One region of the Ornithinimicrobium sufpigmenti genome, then DNA from elsewhere that is predicted to be linked to it. Evidence: predicted binding sites of a transcription regulator. Region 1 holds the regulator's gene; each other region holds the start of a gene.
What was found. Region 1 encodes LexA, which represses DNA repair genes until DNA is damaged. Its sites were predicted from a motif close to TCGAACANNTGTTCGA; they were not measured.
Positions count from the first base shown of each region.

Region 2: the regulator LexA is predicted to act here: its motif matches at 1,853-1,868, upstream of ESZ52_RS10335 (HNH endonuclease signature motif containing protein).
Region 3: the regulator LexA is predicted to act here: its motif matches at 3,049-3,064, upstream of ESZ52_RS01000 (HNH endonuclease signature motif containing protein).
Region 4: the regulator LexA is predicted to act here: its motif matches at 2,018-2,033, upstream of ESZ52_RS18260 (HNH endonuclease signature motif containing protein).

Region 1 covers NZ_CP036403.1:1,204,138-1,209,462, forward strand. The annotation lists gene ESZ52_RS05590 (Sir2 family NAD-dependent protein deacetylase) at 1-834, shown strand, start outside; gene ESZ52_RS05595 (DUF2382 domain-containing protein) at 992-1,990, shown strand; gene ESZ52_RS05600 (PRC-barrel domain-containing protein) at 2,134-2,466, shown strand; gene lexA (transcriptional repressor LexA) at 2,624-3,343, opposite strand; gene ESZ52_RS05610 (LysM peptidoglycan-binding domain-containing protein) at 3,595-4,095, shown strand; gene ESZ52_RS05615 (hypothetical protein) at 4,162-4,824, opposite strand; gene ESZ52_RS05620 (glycoside hydrolase family 65 protein) at 4,883-5,325, opposite strand, start outside.
Region 2 covers NZ_CP036403.1:2,261,971-2,267,295, forward strand. The annotation lists gene ESZ52_RS10335 (HNH endonuclease signature motif containing protein) at 1-1,745, opposite strand, end outside; gene ESZ52_RS10340 (SCO1664 family protein) at 1,999-2,862, opposite strand; gene ESZ52_RS10345 (DUF3090 domain-containing protein) at 2,867-3,424, opposite strand; gene ESZ52_RS10350 (MSMEG_4193 family putative phosphomutase) at 3,453-4,253, opposite strand; gene ESZ52_RS10355 (LLM class F420-dependent oxidoreductase) at 4,253-5,296, opposite strand; gene ESZ52_RS10365 (hypothetical protein) at 5,300-5,325, opposite strand, start outside.
Region 3 covers NZ_CP036403.1:211,430-216,754, reverse strand. The annotation lists gene ESZ52_RS01005 (sensor histidine kinase) at 1-90, opposite strand, end outside; gene ESZ52_RS01000 (HNH endonuclease signature motif containing protein) at 303-2,954, opposite strand; gene ESZ52_RS00995 (NUDIX hydrolase) at 3,398-3,634, shown strand; gene serS (serine--tRNA ligase) at 3,706-4,983, opposite strand; gene ESZ52_RS00985 (diacylglycerol/lipid kinase family protein) at 5,090-5,325, shown strand, end outside.
Region 4 covers NZ_CP036403.1:3,994,363-3,999,687, forward strand. The annotation lists gene ESZ52_RS18245 (enoyl-CoA hydratase-related protein) at 1-175, shown strand, start outside; gene ESZ52_RS18250 (histidine phosphatase family protein) at 252-1,031, shown strand; gene ESZ52_RS18255 (NAD(P)H-hydrate dehydratase) at 1,028-1,912, shown strand; gene ESZ52_RS18260 (HNH endonuclease signature motif containing protein) at 2,267-4,387, shown strand; gene ESZ52_RS18265 (AMP-binding protein) at 4,392-5,325, opposite strand, start outside.

The DNA of each region.
Region 1 (5,325 bases):
CACGGGTATGCCGTCCTGCGCGAGCTGGTGGGACGGGGGGGCGTGCTGGCGCTCACCGGAGCCGGGATGTCGACCGCCTCCGGGATCCCTGACTACCGCGGGCCGGACGGCCGGCGGCGGGTGCAGCCGATGCAGCACAGCGAGTTCGTCGGGTCCGCCGTCGGGCGGCAGCGCTACTGGGCCAGGGCGTTCGTCGGCTGGGAGCGGTTCGCGGCGGCGAGTCCGAACGCTGCTCACCGGGCCGTCGCGGTCCTCGAGCGCGCCGGGATCGTCGACCATGTCCTCACCCAGAACGTGGACGGCCTGCACCAGGAGGCGGGGGCGCGCAGGGTGCTCGAGCTCCACGGGTCCCTCGCGCGCGTGGTCTGCCTGGACTGCGAGGAGGTCACGACCCGGGAGCAGGTGCACGCGTGGCTGATCGACGCCAACCCCGGCTTTCTGCGGCAGGCCAGCGAGCCGGGACAGGTCCGGCCCGACGGGGACGTCGCACTGCCCGAAGACCTCGTGACAGGTTTCCGCACCCCGCGGTGCCTCGTCTGTCATGGTGACCGGCTCAAGCCGGACGTCGTCTTCTTCGGCGGGTCGGTGCCGCGGTCGACGGTGGAGAGGGCGTTCGAGCTGCTGGGCGGTGCCCGCAGCCTGCTCGTACTGGGCTCCTCGCTGCGGGTGATGAGCGGGTACCGGTTCGTGCGCAGAGCACGCCGGGACGGCATACCCGTGCTGGTCGTGACCCGTGGCCAGACCCGGGCCGACGCGGAGACGACCGTGCACCTGGACGCGCTGCTCGACGACGTGCTGCCCAGGCTCGTGGAGGACGTCACGCGGGGTCCGTAGCCCGCCGTCGCGGCACCGGGGCCAGGCACGAGCTAGGGGGCCACCTCTACGGGTGCAGGTGCCGCTCCAAGATGCATTGACGGGCTGTCGGTGATGGAGTCATAAGTAAGCCCCGGCCGAACGGCCAGGGCACGAACTGACTCGAAGGAGGCGACACATGAACGTCAGCCAGGAGCAGATCAACGAACTCTACTCGGCCCAGGTAGTCACCCAGGATGGTGAGAAGTTGGGCGGCGTCGGCCAGGTGTACCTGGACGACCACACCGGCGAGCCGAGCTGGATCAGCGTCAAGACCGGCTGGTTCGGCACCAACGAGAGCCTGGTGCCGCTGGACGGCGCCGACCTGACGGAGGGCACCGTGCGCGTCGTTCCCACCAAGGACGTCATCAAGGACGCTCCCAACGTGGATGCCGACGCCCACCTCTCCGCGGAGGACCAGGACGCGCTCTTCCGCTACTACGAAGGCGCCGGGATCAACGTCAGCCGGTACGGCGACGACTTCGCCGGCACCACCACCGGAACGGGCACCGGGACGACCACCGGAACCACGGCCGGAATGGGCACCGGGACCGGAGGAACGGGTGACCGGGACGCAGCGGTCGGTGACGTCATGGGTCACCAGGGCGTCCACGCCGAGGGCCACACGACCAGCGGCGACGTCGGCACGGGCGTGACCGGCACGGCGGGTACCGCCGGCATGGGTACGGGAGACGCCGACCTGCACCGCGACACCGGCACCACCGACGACGGCTCGATGACCCTGCACGAGGAGCGCGTCGCCGTCGGCACCCAGCAGGTCGAGACCGGCCGGGTACGCCTTCGCAAGCACGTCGTCACCGAGCAGGAGAACGTCACCGTCCCCGTCCAGCGCGAGGAGGTCGAGATCGTCCGCGAGCCCGTCGCCCCGGGTGAGGTGGACACCGACGGCGGGCTGCACGACGAGACGGCAGAGGTGACGCTGCACGAGGAGCGTCCCGTCATCGAGAAGGACGTGGTCGCGACCGAGCGTGTCGGCCTCGACAAGGAGACCGTCACGGACGAGCAGCAGGTCGTCACCGACGTCTCGCGCGAGGAAGTCGACGTGGAGCGCGAGGGTGGCACCACCCGCGACGGCCTGGGCGGCACCGACCGCGACGGCCGCGCCGGCGGGGTCTGACCGCCCACAGCGTCCTGAGGCCGCCTCGGGCAGCCTGAGTTTCGCCCAGGAGGGGCACGACCGACCGGTCGTGCCCCTCCTGGCGTCCCCGTGGGGCAGACTGGCAGCGACGCGGCGCGGCCGCCCGACCCCCAGGAGGATCAGTGATCACCCAGGCCCAGCTCAACGCCCTCTACGACGCCGAGGTCGTCGACCAGGCCGGCGAGAAGGTCGGCCCCCTGGACCGGGTCTACCTGGACAACGCCACGGGGGACCCGGCGTGGGTCTCGGTGCGCACCGGGTGGTTCGCCGGGCGCCGGGTCTTCTGCCCCCTGGCCAATGCCGAGGTCGTCGGCACGCAGATCCGCGTCCCCTACCCGGTCGCGATGATCAAGGACGCGCCGGAGATCCCGGCGGACGAGCACCTGACCGAGGACGAGGAGGAGCAGCTGTACGACTACTACGCCGTCGACGAGGGCCCGGCACCCTCGGCCTGAGCCGGCCCCACCGGGTCGGGGTCCGCCGCGCTCGGTGCAGGGGTATGCAGGAAAGGCAGGGGTGTGCCGCGGGTATGGTGCGGCGCCGCCTCCGGAGGGGATGGAGGTCGAAGGCGGCGCCGCGGTCTGGGGGGCGCGCGGGGTTGAGAGGTCGGGCTCAGACCCGACGCAGGACCGCGGTGACCTTGCCGAGGATCGTGGCGTGGTCGCCGTCGATCGGCTCGTAGGCAGGGTTGTGCGGCATCAGCCAGGTCTTGCCGTCGCGGTGGCGGTAGGTCTTGACCGTCGCCTCGTTGTCGAGCAGTGCGGCCACGATGTCACCGTTGACGGCCGTCGGCTGGCGGCGTACGACGACCCAGTCGCCCTCGCAGATCGCGGCGTCGATCATCGAGTCGCCGACCACGTTGAGCAGGAAGAGCTCGCCGTCGCCGACAAGCTGGCGGGGGAGGGGGAAGACGTCCTCGACGGCCTCCTCGGCCAGGATCGGACCGCCGGCGGCGATGCGACCGACGAGCGGCACGTAGGAGGGGCGGGGGCGCGCGTCGCCGATGCCGGTCTCGTCGACCTCGGCCGTCGGGACGCGTCCACCGTCGGTGTCGCCGCGCCGGTAGCCCTGGCCCTCGGTGGTGGGGTTGACAACCTCGATGGCGCGGGGGCGGTGGGGGTCGCGGCGCAGGTAGCCCTTGCGTTCGAGCATCTTCAGCTGGTGCGCGACCGAACTCGGTGAGGTCAGCCCGACGGCCTCACCGATCTCGCGCAGGCTCGGTGGGTAGCCGCGGGCGTCCACCGAGTCGCGGATGACGTCGAGGACGCGCTGCTGCCGGTTGGTCAGCTTGGCCCCACCATCGCGGTCGGGCATCTCGTGGATCGTGGCCATGGGTCTCCATCCCCTCGTTCTGTCGCCACTTCCTCTGCGGGTCAGGGCCCGGGACGAAAGCCCAGGTCAGAGGGTCTGTCAGTGGCGGGTGATTCAGTTCCTGACATGCCACTAGGGTACGCGCGCCAGGACCGGATGACAAACATCTGTTCGGTCCGCGTGTCGACATCCTCGGACGGCTGTGCTAGACATAGGACAAAGTTCCATCGGACACGCGTCCGAGGGACCAGAGGAACAGGAAGGTGATCACCATGAGCACTGCCACCCTCGAGACCACCGCGGCTCTCCCGCTGGGGCTCGCGCCGGGCCGGTCGGGCCGCCGCGCAGCGCGTCCGCGCCCCGCGCACCTGCAGCTGGTGCCGACCAGCGCCCGCGGCAGTGACGCAGCCGCCGGAGAGACCGCCGCTCCCGCCTCTGCCTGGACCGTCGCCGCACCCGCCGTGAGCCGCGCCGCTGCCGCACGCCGCGCCGCCGCCGCGCCCCTGCGCATCACCCGCCGAGGCCGGCTGGCGCTGACCAGCACCGCGACGCTCGTCGTCGCTCTCGTGCTGCTGTCCCTCATGGGGGTGATCGGCCCGGCCGGCGCGAGCAGCTCGGTCGTCGTCCAGCCCGGGATGACGCTGTCGCAGATCGCCTCGCAGCAGCTCCCCGGGGTGCCGCTGAGCCAGGCGGTCACCGACATCCAGCGGGCCAACAAGCTCAGCACGACCTCGATCGCCGCCGGCCAGGAGCTGGTGATCCCCGGCCGCTGACGAGGTCAGCCGCATCGACGAGGTCAACCCTGTCCGGCTCGACGCTCTTTCCAGCGCCGCCCGGGGTCAGCCCTCGCGGTGTGGCGCCGTCCCGCCCGCGTCGCCCGCCGACTCATCGCCGGCCTGGCCACCGACGGGGTCAACGCCCTCGGCCGTGGAGTAGACGGCGTCCCACACCACGGGCAGCTGTCCGGTGGGGATGAAGTAGCCGGCGATGTGGGGGTCGAACATCAGGCCACCGATCCCTGCCTCACGGTAGGTCTCGGCCGACTCGACGACCTCGCGTGGCGGGAGTGCGATCGCGCGGAGGTCCTCCTCCGGCCCGATCATGCCGTTCTTGACGGCGAAGTCCCGTGCGCGCTCCGCCGCAGTGAAGGTGAGCACCATGAGCTGGTCCTCGATCGTGGCTGCGGCCGGTGACTCCAGGCCCTCCTCGCCCACGGCGATGAACCACCAGTGGTCCAGCGACATCGTCAGCCGCCAGAGCGCCGTCATTCCCACCTGGTCGTCCGGCCCGGTCACCTGCGCCGCGAGCCGGTCGGTCTGCGACTGCGGCAGGTCACTGCCCGCCGCAGACAGAGGTCGACCGTCGGTGGCGTCCTCGCCGGCGTCACCCCCCGTCTCGCCGGAGCCGCGGACCTCGGGACGCTGCCCCTCGTAGATCGAGTCCTCCGGCGCGGTGCCGGGTCGGTCGGCGTCCTGGAACGGCAAGGCGGTCGGATCAGTCATGCCTGATATCCGACCACACCGGCCCCGCCGCGCCAAGACGGACCGCCGGGGCGTCCGGTCAGAGGTCGCGCGGGTGCCGCTGGACGGGGACGGGTCCGGTGGGGTCCGGTGCCCCGACCGGCCAGCTGTGGGGGACGACCCCCGGCGAGACGGGCGAGGAGGAGACCCGGCGCGTCTGCTCACGGTCGGTGGGGATGCTCTGCCCCCGGTTGCCGGTGTCCGGGCCGCCGTCGCGGCGCGGCCCCTGGCCAGCCAGCGGGACCCGGACCTCTTCGGCGCCGACCTGCACCTGCTCGCCGCGGACGTGCACGGTGACGGGTCCGCCGACCTCGACCGCGAGCGAGAGCGCGTCGCGCTCGAGCGAGACCCGCAGCCGGCAGCCGTGCCAGCGCATCCGCCAGGTGAGGCAGTCCCACTCCAAGGGCAGGCGCGGGTCGAAGGTGAGGTCACCCCCGTGGTCGCGCATGCCGCCGAACCCGCCGACCAGTGCACTCCATACCC
Region 2 (5,325 bases), 1.1 Mb from region 1:
ACGATGGCGGCGTAGAGCGCTTGAGCTGCCCGGAGCCGGACTGAGTCCTTCAGGTGCTCCTCGTGGCCGGGGAGCCCGGTCGTGGCCGGTGCGGAGTCGAGAGCGGCCTGCCGGTAGATCGCCCGGGCCAGCTCGACGAACTCGGAGCGGCCCCACTGCTCCACCTGCTCCTCCCCCGTCGGTGGAGGCAGGACGGCGCGCACCGAGCCCTCGTGGACGTCTGCGGAAGGCTCACCGGGATCCGGCGAGCCGGGTCTGATCTGGTCCAGGTACTGGCGGTAGTCGTGCTCGCGGGTAGTGATGGTGCTGGCCAGCAGCGTGGTCCAGGTCAGGTCGCGGCGTGCGTTGATCGTGACGGCACAGCGCTGCTTGGTCTTGTGCTGATGCCATTCCTTGACGGCGGCGGCCAAGTTCAGCTCACTGGTGGGGCCACCACCGGGTTCACCGGTCCAGGGGATGACGTGGTCCAGCTCGCAGGCCGAGGCGGGTGCTCGTCCGCTCGGGGTGCGGGAGTACAGGTCGGCCGCGATGACCTGGCGGCGCATGTCCGCATCGGGACGGTAGGCCGCGATCGTGCGCTCCCGCAACCGCCCGTCCGCCGGGTCCATCAACAACCGGGTCAGGGTCGTGCCGGGCCGCAGCACCAGCTCACGGGCATGACCGGGGGTGATGAACGTCCCCAGCCGGCCCAGGATCTCCCCCACCCCACCACTCGACCTGTCACGCGAGCGCGTCCTCCCCGCCGGCCCTCGCTCGTCCGGGTCGGCAGGTTCCGGCGGCGTGCTCTCGCCGGGGTCGGGATCACCGGGCTGGTCCGCGGTCGAGTAGGTGTGGCCGCAGTGGGGACAGGTGGGCGTGGCGGTCAAGGAGTCCCAACCGATGACGACCTGGACCTGGACCTGGGGTTGACCGGTCAGGACCCGGGCCAGGTGTTCCAGGTCGCCCGGGGTGAGGTCATCGACATCCTTGTCCAGAGCAGGGATCGTGCCGTGCACCAGCAGCGCGGCGCACACGTCGGCCCGCAGCTGGTCCAGGGTGCGTTCGTCCCCTCCAGCACGCAGCAGCCGCGCGACTCGTTCGATACGGGTGTGGATCGCGCACATCGCGACCAGATCGGTGTGCAGCACCAACGTGCCGGTGCCGTCATCATGTCCGGTAATGGTGACCTTGCGAGACCGGTAGGCCGCTCGACGCCGGGCCCGTTCGGCCTCTACGTCCTGCCCCTCGGCCCGGGTCGCCTCCCGCTCCAGCGCCGCGCGGTACTGGGTGTGGTCCCAGCCCTCCTCCCGCAGCCCGCCCTCAGGATCCAGCCGCTCGTTGGCCACCTCGTCCGGGTCGGTCCCGAACAACCGGATAGCGACCAGCTGTGCTGCTTCCGGGTCCAGCCGTGCGCAGCGCATCCAGAACAGCCGCACCTGCCACCACGTGGTCCAGGCCCCGTCCAGAGCGTTGATCACCAGAGCCGGGATTATTCCGGGTGCGCACGCGACGCCGACGAGCTGACGAGCCTCCTCCCGGCTGTACCGACCACCGACGACCAGCTCAGCGATCGCCATGGCCTTGGCCTCGGTCCGGAGCTTGGCCCGCTGCGCCGCGGTCAGCTCCTCGACCGACACATACCCCTTCAGGGTCAGCAGCTCGTCGGCCGCCGCGGCGACCGTCACCTTCGCCGCCTCGAGCAGCCGGGCCTCGATCCCGCCCCGGGCCGCGGTCAACGTGCGGACCGCCAACATCACGGGCGCCACCGCAGAGTCATCCTTGACCGGGCCCCCACCGTCCGTGTCGCTCGTCGATACGGCCATCACACACCTCCCCTGGCAGCCACTCGTCGCTGAACCAACTACCCCCAGGGTAGAACGGACGTACGACATACCTCAGAGGGCAAGGCACATCTGTGGATCACCAGGCGGTTCGTTCGCCCCTGTGGAGGCAGGCCGAGAGGCCACGGGGATTCCGACTTACTCACGTGGCACCCGACGCGACAGCGTCAGCGTTACCTCACCACAAGGGCCACGGGAGGGGATAGCGGTCTCCTGGCGGGTCAGGGAAGGCACTGCTCTCCAGGAGGGCCATGCCCCGTGCCCGCAGCGCCTCGACCTCCGGAACTGACAACATCTTTGCCAGATCAGTCCCCAGCTCGCTGTCCAGCGCCTCGAGCAGCGCAGCCACAGCGCGCAGCTCGTCGGGCGCCAGCGGCTTGCCAGCCCACCCCCACAGCACCGTGCGCAGCTTGTCCTCCACGTGCAGGGACAAGCCATGGTCGAAGCCGCGCAACCGGGCCCGCGGGTCCAGCGTCAGGTGAGCGGCCTTGCGGTCGGCGTTGTTGAGCAGGGCGTCCAGGACAGCCATCTGACGAAGTCGCGGGTCATCGGCGTGCGCGACCACCACCTCGTGTCCTTCCTCGTCAGACCCTGAGACCACCGGCAGCCACCCCGGCCCGAGGTCGGCCGGCGCGAGCACCTCCACCAGCCCGGCAGAGGGGTCCGCCAGGCGCTCCGGCTCCTGGTCGACCCACCACTGCAACGAACCCTCCCCCAAGGGCCCGTCCCTCAGCACTGTCGGAGGCACGATCTCGAAGCCGCCCGCGCGCGAGGCGAGGTACGCCGCCACCTCCCGGGCCGCCAGCGTCCCGACCGGGAAGTCCCGCAGGGGTCGCTCTCCCCGAACCGGCTTGTAGACGGCGCGGTGACCGGTTGTGGCACCGGAGGCGTCCGTGAGATCGACGAGGAGGGTCAGGTTCGAGGCCTGGGTGAGCACCCCGACCGGCTCGATCGTCGCCGTGCGGAGGAGGTCCAGGGCCTCCTCGTCCGAGACGTCCTCGATGACCGGCCGGTCCACGGCCGGCTCGTCCTCGACCGGCACGTCGTCAGCGACGGTAGCCGTTGGCGCGCGGGCAGATGTGACCGCGCGGGTCCAGCGGCTGGCCGCAGAAGGGGCAGCTCGGACGCCCGCCCTCGATGGACTTGGCGCACCGCTGAGCAAAGGCGCGCGCGGCGGCGGGAGTGAGGACGACCCGCACCGACTGCGGCGGCAGCACGCCCCAGGGCGGCTCCGTGTCGCCCTCCGCCTCCAGCTCGGCCAGCTCCTCGGGTGCCGGCCGGTCGTGCGCCTCCAGCACCACCCGGCGGACCTCGTCGTCCCAGGCCACGGACAGCCTCTGGACCCGGAAGTCGTCGTCGAACGGGGTGTCCAGCGGCGCATTGTCCAGGAACGGCTCGGCCGCCTCGGGGCTGCCTTCCGGTCCTGCCACCTGGTCCAGCATCTCCACCAGCGATTCACCGAGCAGGCGGACCTGCTCCTTCTCCAGGGAGACGGTCACCACCCGGCCGTCGGCGCTGGCCTGCAGGAAGAAGGTCCGCTCACCGGGCGGTCCGACGCTCCCGGCGACGAAGCGGTCCGGCGGGTCGAAGACGTGCGGGGACATGCCGTCAGCCTACGTCGCCCGCGGACCGCTATACGGACTCCTCGCCGGAGGCTTCGGTCTTCGACCCGCCGTGATCTTCCGCCGGTTCCTCCTCACGACCCGAACCGCTACCGGCCCCGCCGCCCACCTCTGCGTCACCGCTGGCTCCGGCCGCCACGATCCGCGCGACCAGACCTGACAGGTCCACCGGGTCGTGGCCTGTGTCGTTCATCCTCAGCACGAACGGCCGCGCACCCGTCCGGTGCACGATGCTCAGCGACGCTGGGTCGACCACGATGCGCTGGAAGTCGTCCAGGGACGTGGCGAGGGTGTGGGCGAGCAGCGCCTTGATCACGTCGCCGTGGCTCACCGCGACCCAGACCGCGCCGGGCCCGTGCTCGTCCTCCAGCCGGGCGTCCCACTCCTCCAGCGCAGCGATCGCACGGGCCTGCATGTCGGCCATCGCCTCGTGCTCGAACTCCTCGTGCTCGGGGAAGGTCACCCGGGACGGCTCGTCCTGGACCTGCCGCCACAGGGGGTCCTTGGCCAGCTCGGCGAGAGGACGACCGGTCCACGCGCCGTACCTGGCCTCCCCCAGCCGCTCCTCGGTATGCCGTGCCACCACCCGGTCGGCAGGCTGGGCCGCCACGACGGCAGCAGCCGTCTCTGCGCAGCGCTGCAGCGGGCTGGAGACCACCGCGGCCAGGGCGGTCGGGGCGAGCCGCTCGCCCACGCGCCGAGCCTGCTCCAGGCCCGCCTCGTCCAGACCCACGCCCGGGGTCCAGCCGGCCAGCGTGCCGTCGGCGTTGGCCCGGGTCCGGCCGTGCCGGAGCAGGATGCAGATCGCCATCAGTCGTCGAGCCGCCGGTGCGCCTCGACGGCGGCCTCCAGGCCGGCCATCCGCGCGTCCAGGTCGGCGCCCCACGGGGAGACGGTGAGGGTGGTGAGGCCGGCGTCGCGGTAGCGACGCATGCCGGCGGCGATCCGGTCGACGTCGCCGAGCAGGCTGGTGTCGTCGATGAACTGGGGTGGCAGGGCGGCGGCGGCCTCGGCATACCGGCGCTCCAGGTAGAGCTCCTGCACCCGCGTCGCCTCCTCCTCATAGCCCATCCGGCAGGCCAGCTGGTTGTAGAAGTTGTGCTCCCGGCTGCCCATGCCCCCGACGTAGAGGGCCGGGTAGGGGCTCACCGCGCGCGCACAGGCCTCCACGTCCTCGCCGACGGCCAGGGCCACCACCGCATCCCGCTCGAAGGGCCGGGCCGGCGGGGTATGCCGTGCCGCCAGTCCCGCGTCCAGGTGCGCCTTCTGCTCGGGGAAGAAGCCAGGCGCGACGAAGACGCCGAGCCAGCCGTCGGCGATCTCCCCGGCCAGCTCGAGGTTCTTCGGGCCCACCGCGGCCAGGTAGATGGGCACGTCGGCGCGGTGGGTGTGGGTCAGGCGGAGGGCCTTGCCGGGCCCGTCCGGCAGGGGCAGGGTGAAGAACTCACCGTCGTGCGTGAGCGACTTCCGCGCGAGCGCGGTGCGGACGATCTGGGCGTACTCGCGGGTGCGGGCCAGCGGCTTGCCGAACCGGACCCCGTGCCACCCCTCGGACACCTGCGGGCCGCTGACCCCGAGGCCGAGGCGGAAGCGGCCACCGGAGAGGCTGTCCAGGCTGACCGCGGCCATGGCGGTCGCGGCCGGGGAGCGAGCGGGGATCTGCAGCACGCCGGCGCCGATCTCGATGCGCTCGGTCTGCGCGGCGAGGTAGGCCAGGATGCTCACCGCGTCCGGCCCGTACGCCTCCGCGACCCAGACGACGTCGACGCCGAGCTGGTCGGCGCGCCGGACCAGCTCGAGGTTCTCCTCGTCCCTGCCCTGACCCCAGAAACCGCAGCTCAGCCCTAGCCGCACAGGTCAGCCCCGCGCCGAGCCGGCGACGT
Region 3 (5,325 bases), 990 kb from region 1:
CGCCCAGTGCACATCCTGGCGGCGATCCGCCGAGGTCGGCACCCGCTCCCAGCGCTCCTCGGCGCCGAACCAGTGCTCCAGCCGTTCCATGATCCGTCCGCCTCGCTCTCGCCGACCTCGTCGGCTGCTGTGCTGCCCGCTACGCCTTGCCGCCTTCGCTGCCCTTGCTGCCCTCGCTGACAGGTATGACGCTGCCTGCCGCCTCAGCCTAGGTGCCGGTGGAGAGGCGGGCCTCCCCCTTCAGAGGGAGTTGCGGCCATGGCTACGTCGGCCGTCTCCGACCTGGGATGGAGCCGCGAGGGTCAGAAGGGTGGTGGGTCGTCGTTACGACGCTGGCTCCAGGGTGTCTGCCGGTCCTGCTCGGGGCGGTTGGGGCGGTCGGTGAGTCCCCACCGGCGGCCGCCGGGGTAGCGGGGCCTGTCCTGGTCACTGGTCGCAGGCGGTTGCCGTTGTCCGCTGCCCAGGGAAGTCTTGCCCTGGACGGCCACCCCGTCCCCGGAGGTGGTGTCACCGCCGGACGAGTCGCCTGCACGGGTATCGCCGGGCGCGGTGCTGGGTGGGGTGGTGCGGGCGAGTGCTGCTGCGGTGTCGGCGCGGTCGCGGGCGGTGGGTGAGGGTCCGGGGGTACGGCGTCCGGTGAGGGGGTCGCGGTGGGACAGGCCGATGGTGATGTCGCCCCCGAACCGGGCCAGGTGCGCCTCGTCGTAGGTGTCGTCATCGCCCTCGTTCAACCGCTCCCCGGCGCCCCGGTAACACAGGGCCTGGTAGACCTCGCGGTTGATCTGGTCCGCCACGTCGTCCTCATCGACGGTGGCGACGCGGTCGAGGGCGTCGACCATGAGGGTGACCAGCTCCCGGTAGTCATGCACCCGGGTCCGGTACACGCGGGACAGGGTGGTGGTCCAGGTGACGTCACGGTTGGCGTGCAGCACCGCGTCCCAGGCTTTCGCGGTCTTGGGGTCGTGGTGCCAGGTGTCCAACACCTGCCCATTGGTCTCCCTCGTGAGGCCGCCGGTGCCGTGCGGGATGACGTGGTCGACCTGACAACTGCCGGCGTGGTGGTCACACCCCGGTGCGCGGCAGGTCACGTCGGCCGCGGCCAGCTGGGCCCGCATCGCCGCATCGAAGCTGTACGCCGTGGTCGACCGTTCCAGGCACCGCCCGTCGGCCGGGTCGACCAGGAGCCGCACGAACGTGCTCCCCGGCGACAACGCGAGCCGCCGCACCAGGTCCGGTCCGAGGAACTTCGGCTGCTTGCCCAGCACCCGACCCACCCACGCCACCCGCGGCACCCTCCGCTGGCCCTGGTGATGGGCAGAGTCCTCCCCACGGTCCGGATCCCGGCCACGGGCAGAGTCCTCTCCCAGACACTCGCGGTGGGCGGAGTCCTCCCCGGGGTCCTGTCGGGCTGCTCTACTGGCGTGGTCGATGTCGTGGTTGCGGGCGGCACGGACCGAGGGCAGGCAGGCGGGGCAGCCCGGTGCGCCCGTATGCCCAGCCTCAATGCTTGTACCGCCGGAGCCTTCGCTTGCCTCTTGGGCCGCCCCGCCAACTGCCTCACCCGGCGGCCCGACACTCTCGCCCGCCGCGCCGCCGCCCTCATCGCCCGTCGCTCCGTACGCCCCGTCGGGACCCTGGCCCGCGTGCCCGTGCGGGTCCTGGGTCGTGGTGGTGCGGTGGACGCCGGGCAGGGTGTGGGCGGTGGCGGGGTCGTGCAACGCCAACAGCGGCACGATCACCTGCAGGATCGCCGGGGGCAGGGCGGACAGGGCCGCGATGACCTGTGGTGTCCACCCGGCCGCGACCAGATCCTCCGGCGCGGGCTGGGTCGACTTGAAGATGTCCAGGTCGGGCAGCTCGTGCGCCCCGATCGTCGCATGCCCCAACAAGGCGATCCCGATATCGTTCGCCAGCTGCGCCACCGACCGTGCATCACCGGCGCCGCGGGCAGCACGCGCGGCCTTGTCCAACCGGTCCCCCAACGCCAGCACCTTCAGGGCAGTGCCGGTGAAACACACCTGCGCGGTGCCGTCCTCATTGACCCGGACCCACATCGACCGGGCCCGGTACGCCGCCTCCCGCGCCGCCCGCGCCGCCTCCGCCGCTTCCACCGACGCCTGGTCGCCCGGGTCGGGACAGGCCGCGACCTTGCCCACCTCCCGCTCCAGCACCGCCCAGAACACCCCATGCCCCCACGGCGCCCTCGTCACGGTCCCATCGGCCTCCAGGCGTTCGGGGACGCACGTGCCCGCCTCATCGGCCAGCATCACGCTCGCCACGTGCGCGGCATCAGCCGCGGACAGCTTCGCCTTGTCACACGCCCGCCACAGGCCACGCACCAGGGCCCAGGTGACGGTCCCGCGGGACAGGGCACTGTTCACCGGGGTCCGGAACGCGACCGGTGCGGTCGCCACCCCGACCAGGGTCGCGGTCTCCGCCCGCGACCAGCCCGTGGCCGGCGTCAGGTCCTGCCGCACCCGCGCCTTGGTCCGCCACCGCCACCGCTGCCGACCCGTCGCCGACAACTCCCCCACGTCCAACACCCCACGACGGGCCAGCTCGACCCGGCCCATCGCGCTCACCCCCTCAGCCACCGCCACCAGCCGCACCCGCTCCAGGCGGGCAATGACCTGGTTCACCGCCTCCACCGCCGTCTGCGCACGATCCGCCACCGCACACAACCCATCCACCGACCCCGCCTCCTCACCCCCGGCCTCATCGGACTGACGAGTGATGCCCTCCGGCAGGGCCGGCCTGGAGAACGGCACAAACCCTGCCTCCACCCCCGCCACCGGCCGACCCGCCGTCGCCGCCCCCGCGAGCAGGACCGCGTCCGCGAACACCGCCACCGCCCCCGCATCCAGGCCCGCCCGCGCCAGCACCGCCTCCAACTCACCCCGCAGGCCAGGGACGGCCGAAGCCCCCGCACCCTCACGAGACCCATCCCGCTTCATCCCCAACCACCCCCTCTCCAGTGGGCCCACAACCGGCCCGGCACCCCCGCCCGGAACTCCCCCTCCCGACGGTTCGTGACCGACACCACCATGGTAGAACACCAGTACGACACACCCTCGACTTATCCACAGCGCGTCACCAATCCGCAGTGCCGCTCCGAGGATGTGAACAACCGGTGGACTCACTGGCGACGACACAGTCTCGGTAGCGTCAAGGCCATGCCCGTCGCTCCCCATATCGCTCGCCTACGGGAGAAAGTGGGCCACGATCTGCTTCTCCTGCCTTCGGTGGCGGTGCTCCCTCTGGACAACAGCGGACGGGTCCTCATCGCCCGACAGACCGAGTTCGGCACCTACGCCACGGTTGGAGGCTCCGTCGATGTCGACGAGTCACCCCTCGACGCGGCTCGCCGGAGGCACGCGAGGAGATCGGCTCCGACGTCGTGATCACCAGGCTGGCCGGCGCGTTTGGCGGACCCGAGTTCCGGATCACCTACCCGAACGGCGACGAGACGGCCTACGTCTGCGTCGTCTACGAGGCGAAGCTCACCGACCCAGGCGCACTCCGCCCAGACGGCGTCGAGGTTGACAGAGTCCGGTGGTTCCAGCGCGACGAACTCGGCAACCCGGAAGTGGGGCCCTTCGCGCAGGCGACCTTCCGGTCGCTCGGCTGGCTCTGACCGCGCCGCGGCAGCAGAACCGCCGACACGCACCGAGGTGTCTCCACCCACCAGGGAGGGAGCCGAACCTCTCACCGAGGGGCGAGGGCCTCCATACCGCCCAGGAAAGGCCGGAGGGCCTCCGGGACGCGCACGGTCCCGTCGGCCTGCTGGTGGTTCTCCAGCAGCGCCACGATGGGCCGGGTGTTGGTCGCGGCGGTGCCGTTGAGCGTCGCCACGATCCGGGTGCCGGAGCCGTTCGGATCGCGCTCCCGCGTGTTCAGCCGGCGCGCCTGGAAGGTGGTGCAGTTGGAGGTGGAGGTGAGCTCGCGGTACTTCTCCTGCGTCGGGATCCACGCCTCGCAGTCGAACTTGCGCGCGGCCGGTCCGCCGAGGTCACCCGCAGCGACATCGATCACCCGGTAGGGCAGCTCGAGCGCGTCGAGGATGCGGCGCTCGACCCGCAGCAGGTTGGCGTGCTCAGCCTCGGCGTCCTCGACGCGGCAGTAGACGAACATCTCGGTCTTCTGGAACTGGTGCACCCGGAAGATGCCCTTGGTGTCCTTGCCGTAGGACCCAGCCTCGCGGCGGTAGCAGGTGGAGGTGGCGGCATACCGGAGTGGCCCGCCCGAGAGGTCGATGATCTCGTCGGCGTGCAGGCCCGCGAGCGCGACCTCGGAGGTCCCGGTGAGGTAGAGGTCGTCAGCCGGCAGGTGGTAGACCTCGTCGGCGTGCGCGTCGAGGAAGCCCGCGCCGAACATCGTCTCGGGCCGCACCAGGTTGGGCACGACGAGAGGACTGAAACTTTCCTCCTGGGCGATCTGCTGCGCCAGCCCCATGAGCGCGTGCTCGAGGCGGGCACCGTCGCCCTTGAGGTAGTAGAAGCGCGCGCCCGAGACCTTGGCGCCACGGGTCATGTCGACGATGTCGAGCGCCTCGCCGATCTCCAGGTGATCCTTGGGGGCGAACCCCTCGGCCACGAAGTCGCGCCTAGTCCCGACCTCCTCCAGCACGACGAAGTCGTCCTCGCCACCCACGGGGACGCCTTCGATGATGAGGTTGCCGATCTGCCGCATCGCGGCGTCTCGCTCGGCCGCGGCCGCACCCGCCTCGGCGTCGAGCTCCTTGACCCGGGCCGCCAGCTCCTTGACCTGCGCGAGCAGCTGCTGCTTCTCCTCGCCCTTCGCCTGCGCGACCTTCTTGCCGAAGGCTTTCTGCTCCGCGCGGGCGGCCTCGAAGGCGGACAGCGCCTCCCGGTGCCGCGTGTCCGCGGCCAGCACCGAGTCCACCGCCGCCGGGTCGGCTCCGCGAGCCTGCTGGCTCAGGCGGGCACGGTCGGGGTCGGCACGGAGGTCGCGGAGGTCGAGCATGGCGCCAGCCTATCCGGGCCGTCCACAGGCTTGACCGGTATGCCGTGCGGCCTGCTGCCGTGCGCCTGCGCCGCCGGGGTAGGGCCCGCCGGATAGCGTGAGGCCCATGCAGAATCAGGGGAGGGCAGCGGTCGTGGTGAACCCGACGAAGTTCACCGACCTCGGTCTCGTCCGTCGCCGGGTGGAGGCCGCGTGCACCCGCAACGGGTGGTCCGCACCGATGTGGTTGGAGACCACCCCCGAGGACACGGGACAGGGGCAGGCGCAGCAGGCGATCGAGGCCGGCGTCGACCTGGTGTGCCCGCTCGGCGGCGACGGCACGGTGCGCACGGTCGCCTCGAC
Region 4 (5,325 bases), 1.4 Mb from region 1:
CCCCACCGCGCTGCGCTTCCTCAAGCACAGCTTCAACGCCGACTCCGACCACATGCAGGGCCTGGGCAACATCGCCTTCGCGGGGCTGGACCTCTTCGTGCAGACCGAGGAGGCGAAGGAGGGTGCCAACGCCTTCGCCGAGAAGCGGACGCCGGACTTCGGCCCCTGGCGCTGAGCCCTCCCGGAGGTAGGCCCGGTCGGGACTTCCGCTGCAGGTCGCGCGGTCCCAGGACGCGAGAGATGATGCCGGGATGACCACGACTCGAGAGTCACTGGAGAGCGCCTCCGAGGCGCGTGGCCTGGCGGAGCTGGTGCTCGTGCGGCACGGCGAGAGCCTGGGCAACCTGGCCGACCGGGCGGCGCTGGACGCCGGCGAGGCCTACCTCGACATCGACGTCCGGGACGCCGACGTCGAGCTGTCGGAGACCGGCGTGGAGCAGGCCGAGGCGGTGCGCGACTACCTGCGCAGCCTCCCGGCCGACCGGCAGCCGACCGCGGTGCTCAGCTCTCCATACCGTCGGGCCCGGCAGACGGCCGAGACCGCCGTCGAGGGGTTGGACGTGCCCTTCGTCGTGGACGAGCGGGTCCGCGAGCGGGACCTCGGCGTCTTCGACGGCATGACCTGGATCGGCATCGAGCAGGAGCATGCGGAGGAGTCCCGTCGGCGTCAGCGCGTCGGCAAGTTCTACTACCGGCCGCCCGGTGGCGAGAGCTGGGTCGACGTGGTCCAGCGCGTGCGGCAGGTTCTGCTCGAGCTGCAGGAGAGGTATGCCGGGGAGCGGCTGTGGGCCTTCTCCCACCAGGCCACGATCATGTGCTTCCGGGTGGCCGTGGAGGGTCTGGGAGAGGCGGAGGTGCTCGCGGCCGACAAGGAGACCCCGCTGGCGAACTGCTCGATGACCGTCTACCGCGCCGGCGACGAAGGACTGGAGCTGGTCACCTACGGGGACACCACCGCCGTGGACCGGGCCGGCGAGGACGTGACCCACGAGCCCTCGCACGGGGGCGGGGACCAGGGACAGGGCCGATGAGCCGGCCCGCGCCAGAGGTCGTCACCCCGCACCTGCTGCGGGGGTGGCCGCTGCCCGAGCTGAAGGCCGACAAGGAGTCCCGGGGCCGGGTCCTGATCGTCGGCGGCAGTCGCTTCAACCCGGGCGGTGCCCTGCTCGCGGCTGAGGCCGCCCTGCGCGTGGGCGTGGGCAAGGTCCAGGTCGTGACCACCGAGTCCACCGCCACGGCCCTGGCGGTGGCCATGCCCGAGACGATGGTTCGAGGGGTCTCCGAGGACAGCAGCGGGCAGCTGACCCTGGAAGCTGCGGACGTCGCCGTCGAGCTGGCGCAGCAGTGCGAGGCGGTGCTCATCGGGCCTGGCCTCGGCGATCCGGAGAAGGCGCGCGCACTGACCGCCCGGATCCTGTCCGGCCTGCAGACGAGCGTCGTGCTCGACGCCTTGGCGCTGGTCGCCGTCACCGAGGACCCGTCCTGCCTGGAGCACCTCCAGGGCCGGGCGGTCATCACCCCCAATCTGACCGAGCTCGCCCGCACCCTGGGCTGGGACGACGCCAAGGTCGAGGACGACCCGCGCGAGGCCTCGCTCCGCCTCGCCGCCCGCACCGGCGTCTGCGTCTCCTCCGGCGGCTCCGTGACCTGGACGGCGCATCCCGACGGGCGGTCGTGGGCCGGGGCGGTCGGCGGACCAGGACTCGGCACCTCCGGTTCGGGCGACGTCAAGGCGGGCGCGGTCACCGGGCTCTTGGGTCGGGGGGCCGATCCCTGCCAGGCCGCGGTATGGGGCAGCCACCTGCACGGCAGCGCCGGCGACCGACTCACGGCCGAGCTGGGACCCGCGGGATTCCTGGCCCGGGAGCTCGCCCTGCAGATCCCGCAGGTCCTCGCCGAGCTGGACACCTGAGCACTGGCCCCCGGCGCTGGAGATTCCAGCGCTGACTCTTCCGAATGCGGGCGCCCCTCCATGCACAGCCCTCTCCTCCCATGATGGGTTATCCACAGATCAGGGTCGAACAGGTGATCGTGTCGGTGGTGGCGCATAGCATGTGTGTATGAGGTGAACAGCAGGTCGTTCACCGGGGAGGAGGGGAGCGCCATGAGCACTTCAGCGCCACAGATGGAGCCGGAGCCTGAGACTAGCGGCCCGGCCGGACAGTCCGGACACGTCGAAGAGCCGGCCCCGTTCAGGGACGGGCAGCTGGCACGGCAGTCGGCTGGGCAAGGGGATGAGGGGCGGTCGTGCGCCCCGTCCTTGCGGGTGGCGCGACTCCTGTCGGTCACGGAGTCCGGGTTGGCTGCCCGGCTGATCGAGACTGCTCGCGCGGTGGTGTTCGCCTGCGGCGACGAGGCGCTGGTCCTCAAGGGCTTCACCTCGGTGGCGGAGCTCACCCCGGCGCAGGTGCGCAAGTGGCGGGCGGAGGCCAAGGCCGACGCGGTCGCCGAGCTGCAGGTCTGCACCGGTCGCGGCGCCGAGGAGTGCCGCCACCTGGTCGCGCTGGCCTGCGCCCCGGCCCAGGTGCGCGCCCTGGTCATCGGCGCCCTGGACAGTGGCGTCGCCTCCTGGCGTCAGGTGCAGGCGTTCTGGCGCCGCTGCGCCCGCCTGGACACGGAGGGCGCCGTCGCCGTCGCGGAAGCGATGTTCGGCGAGGACCCCTCGTTAATGGCGAAGGAACGCCTCGACCCCGACGGTGAACCCACCACGGAGCCGTGGCAGCACCAGCGGTACTCCGCGGCCCTAGAACGTGAGGCCACCGCCGTCGAAGGTGTCGACGTGGAAGCCGAACGGGCCCGCCGCCGAGCGGCCTACGCCGCCCGCCGCGTGAGCATGACCGCAGACGAGGACGGGACCGGCACGATCACCATCAGCAGCGACCTGATCCGCGTCTGCGGTGCCTACGCCCGCCTGGACCGCGCAGCCCGCCTCATGCGCAAGGCCGGCGACGAGCGGTCCCTGGACCAGCTGCGCTCCGACATCGCCACCATCCTGCTCGTCCACGGACACGTCCCGCTCCCCGACGACCACCCGCACACGACGGCTTCGACACCGGAGAACGGCGAGGAGCCAGACCGTGACGTGCTTCTGGACGACCTGTGGTCCCCGGCCCACGAGGAGCAGCTGGCGCAGGTCCTGTCCGGCATGCCCACCATCACCCTGCAGGTCATCACCCCCTGGGACAGCCTCACCGGCACGGCAGCGTGCCGACGCTGCGGCCACGGCCACGATCTCGACCTCAACGGTCAGGCATCGACACCACCCCCGCCCGAGGTGCAGGAGAGCAGTGTGCCCGTAGCCGGCCCGGGCACGGTCAAGACGGACATCATGGGCGGGCGTTCTCGCGTGGTGCGTGGCCAGGTGGGGCACATCCTGGGCGCGCACGGTCGTCCCGGGGCGTTCATCACCCCCGGCCAGGTGCGCGAACTGGCGCTGACGCCCGGCACGACGCTGCACCGGCTGCTCACCGATCCCGCCGACGGACGCCTCATCGAACGCACCATCAAGGCCTACCGGCCCGATGCGGAGATGCGACGGCAAGTCATCGCCGCCGACGTGCTCGCCCGCGTGCCCTGGTCCACCCACCCCGCCAGCGTCTGCGAGCTGGACCACGTCGTCCCCTGGACAGGTGAGGAGGGTGGCGGCCCGACCACGGAGACGAACCTGGCCGCGCTCCCGATCCGTCCGCACCAGGCCAAGACCAACCGCAAGCACGCCGCGATCATCAACGACCGCCGTGACCTGACCTGGACCACCCTGCTCGCCCAGTCGACCCCCACCCGGGTGCACGACTACACCCAGTACCTCAGCCAGGTGCGCGCCAGCCTTGACGAGGAGGAGTTCCCCGCCACCATGGTCGCTGGCGACATCGCCTACGCCGCCCGCGGCGCCTACCGCGAAGGCGCCCACCTCACGATCGCCCGCCGCGAGCAGGCCCGCGCCGACCAGCACGGCCACCCCGTGCCGGACTGGGCCACGCTGCGCTCGGTCCCCGACCCGGCCAAGCCCTCGCGAGACCTGCCCGCGGCCTTGCTCGACACCACCGACCCTCAGGCCCGGGAAGCCCTGCGCGACCTGGCCAGCCAGGCCCTCTACGCCGCCCTGGCCACCCGCGGCCCAGAGGCGACCCTGCAAGACCTCGACGACCTGCCGGGAGCCACCGAGCACGGCGGTGACACCGGCGGCTGGATGTTCGTCACCCACCGTCGGGACGGCATCCGCCGCCCTGGTCCCGCCCCCGAGCACCCCACCCCCGAGCAGCTGCTCGACACCGACCCCAGCTACTACCACCGCCGACCTCTCACGCGGCACGGCAGGCCAGGGGCAGGCATGCCCCAGGACCGGCCGTGGGCCAGCGACGGGGACTACGGGCCGCCACCCTTCTGAGGCCTCAGCCCCTGAGCTCGGGAAAGTCGGAGTCGCGGTACTCGTGCTCCAGACCGACCAGTCCGGTCGTCCCCGGAGTCACCGCCTCGGCCGCGATCTCCTCCTCACGGACCCGCAGTTCCACCCGGCGGATCTTGCCGGAGATGGTCTTGGGCAGCTCGTAGAACTCCAGCCTGCGCACGCGCTGCCACGGGGCCAGGTGCTCCCGGGCGTGCTTGAGGATCGAGAAGGCGGTCTCCCGGGTCGGCTCGTGTCCCGGCGCCAGGGCCACGTAGGCCTTGGGCACGGCGAGGCGCACCTCGTCCGGCGCGGGCACCACCGCGGCCTCGGCGACGGCCGGGTGCTCGATCAGCACCGACTCGAGCTCGAAGGGGCTGATCTTGTAGTCGCTGGCCTTGAAGACGTCGTCGGTGCGGCCGACGTAGGTGATCATCCCGCTCGCGTCCCGCGAGGCGACGTCACCGGTGTGGTAGACGCCCCAAGCCATCGCCTCCTCGTTGCGCTCGTCGTCACCCTGGTAGCCGGTCATCAGCCCGACGGGACGCGCCGCGAGGTCCAGGCACAGCTCGCCCTCGCCGGGGCCGTTAATCACCTCGCCGGAGGCGACGTCGACGAGAACGACCGGCACACCGGGCAGTGGCTTGCCCATCGACCCCGGCCGCACCTGCTCACCGGGGCAGTTGCCGACCTGCGCGGTGGTCTCGGTCTGCCCGTAGCCGTCCCGCAGGGTCAGCCCCCAGTGCGTGCGCACCTGGCTGATGACCTCGGGGTTCAGCGGCTCGCCCGCACCGATGATCTCCCGCAGCGCCCCCGGACCGCCGGACAGGTCTGCGTTGATGAGCATGCGCCATACCGTGGGCGGCGCGCAGAAGGTGGTGACGCGGTAGGAGCGCAGCACCTTCAGCAGGGCCGCGGCGTCGAACCGGCTGTAGTTGTAG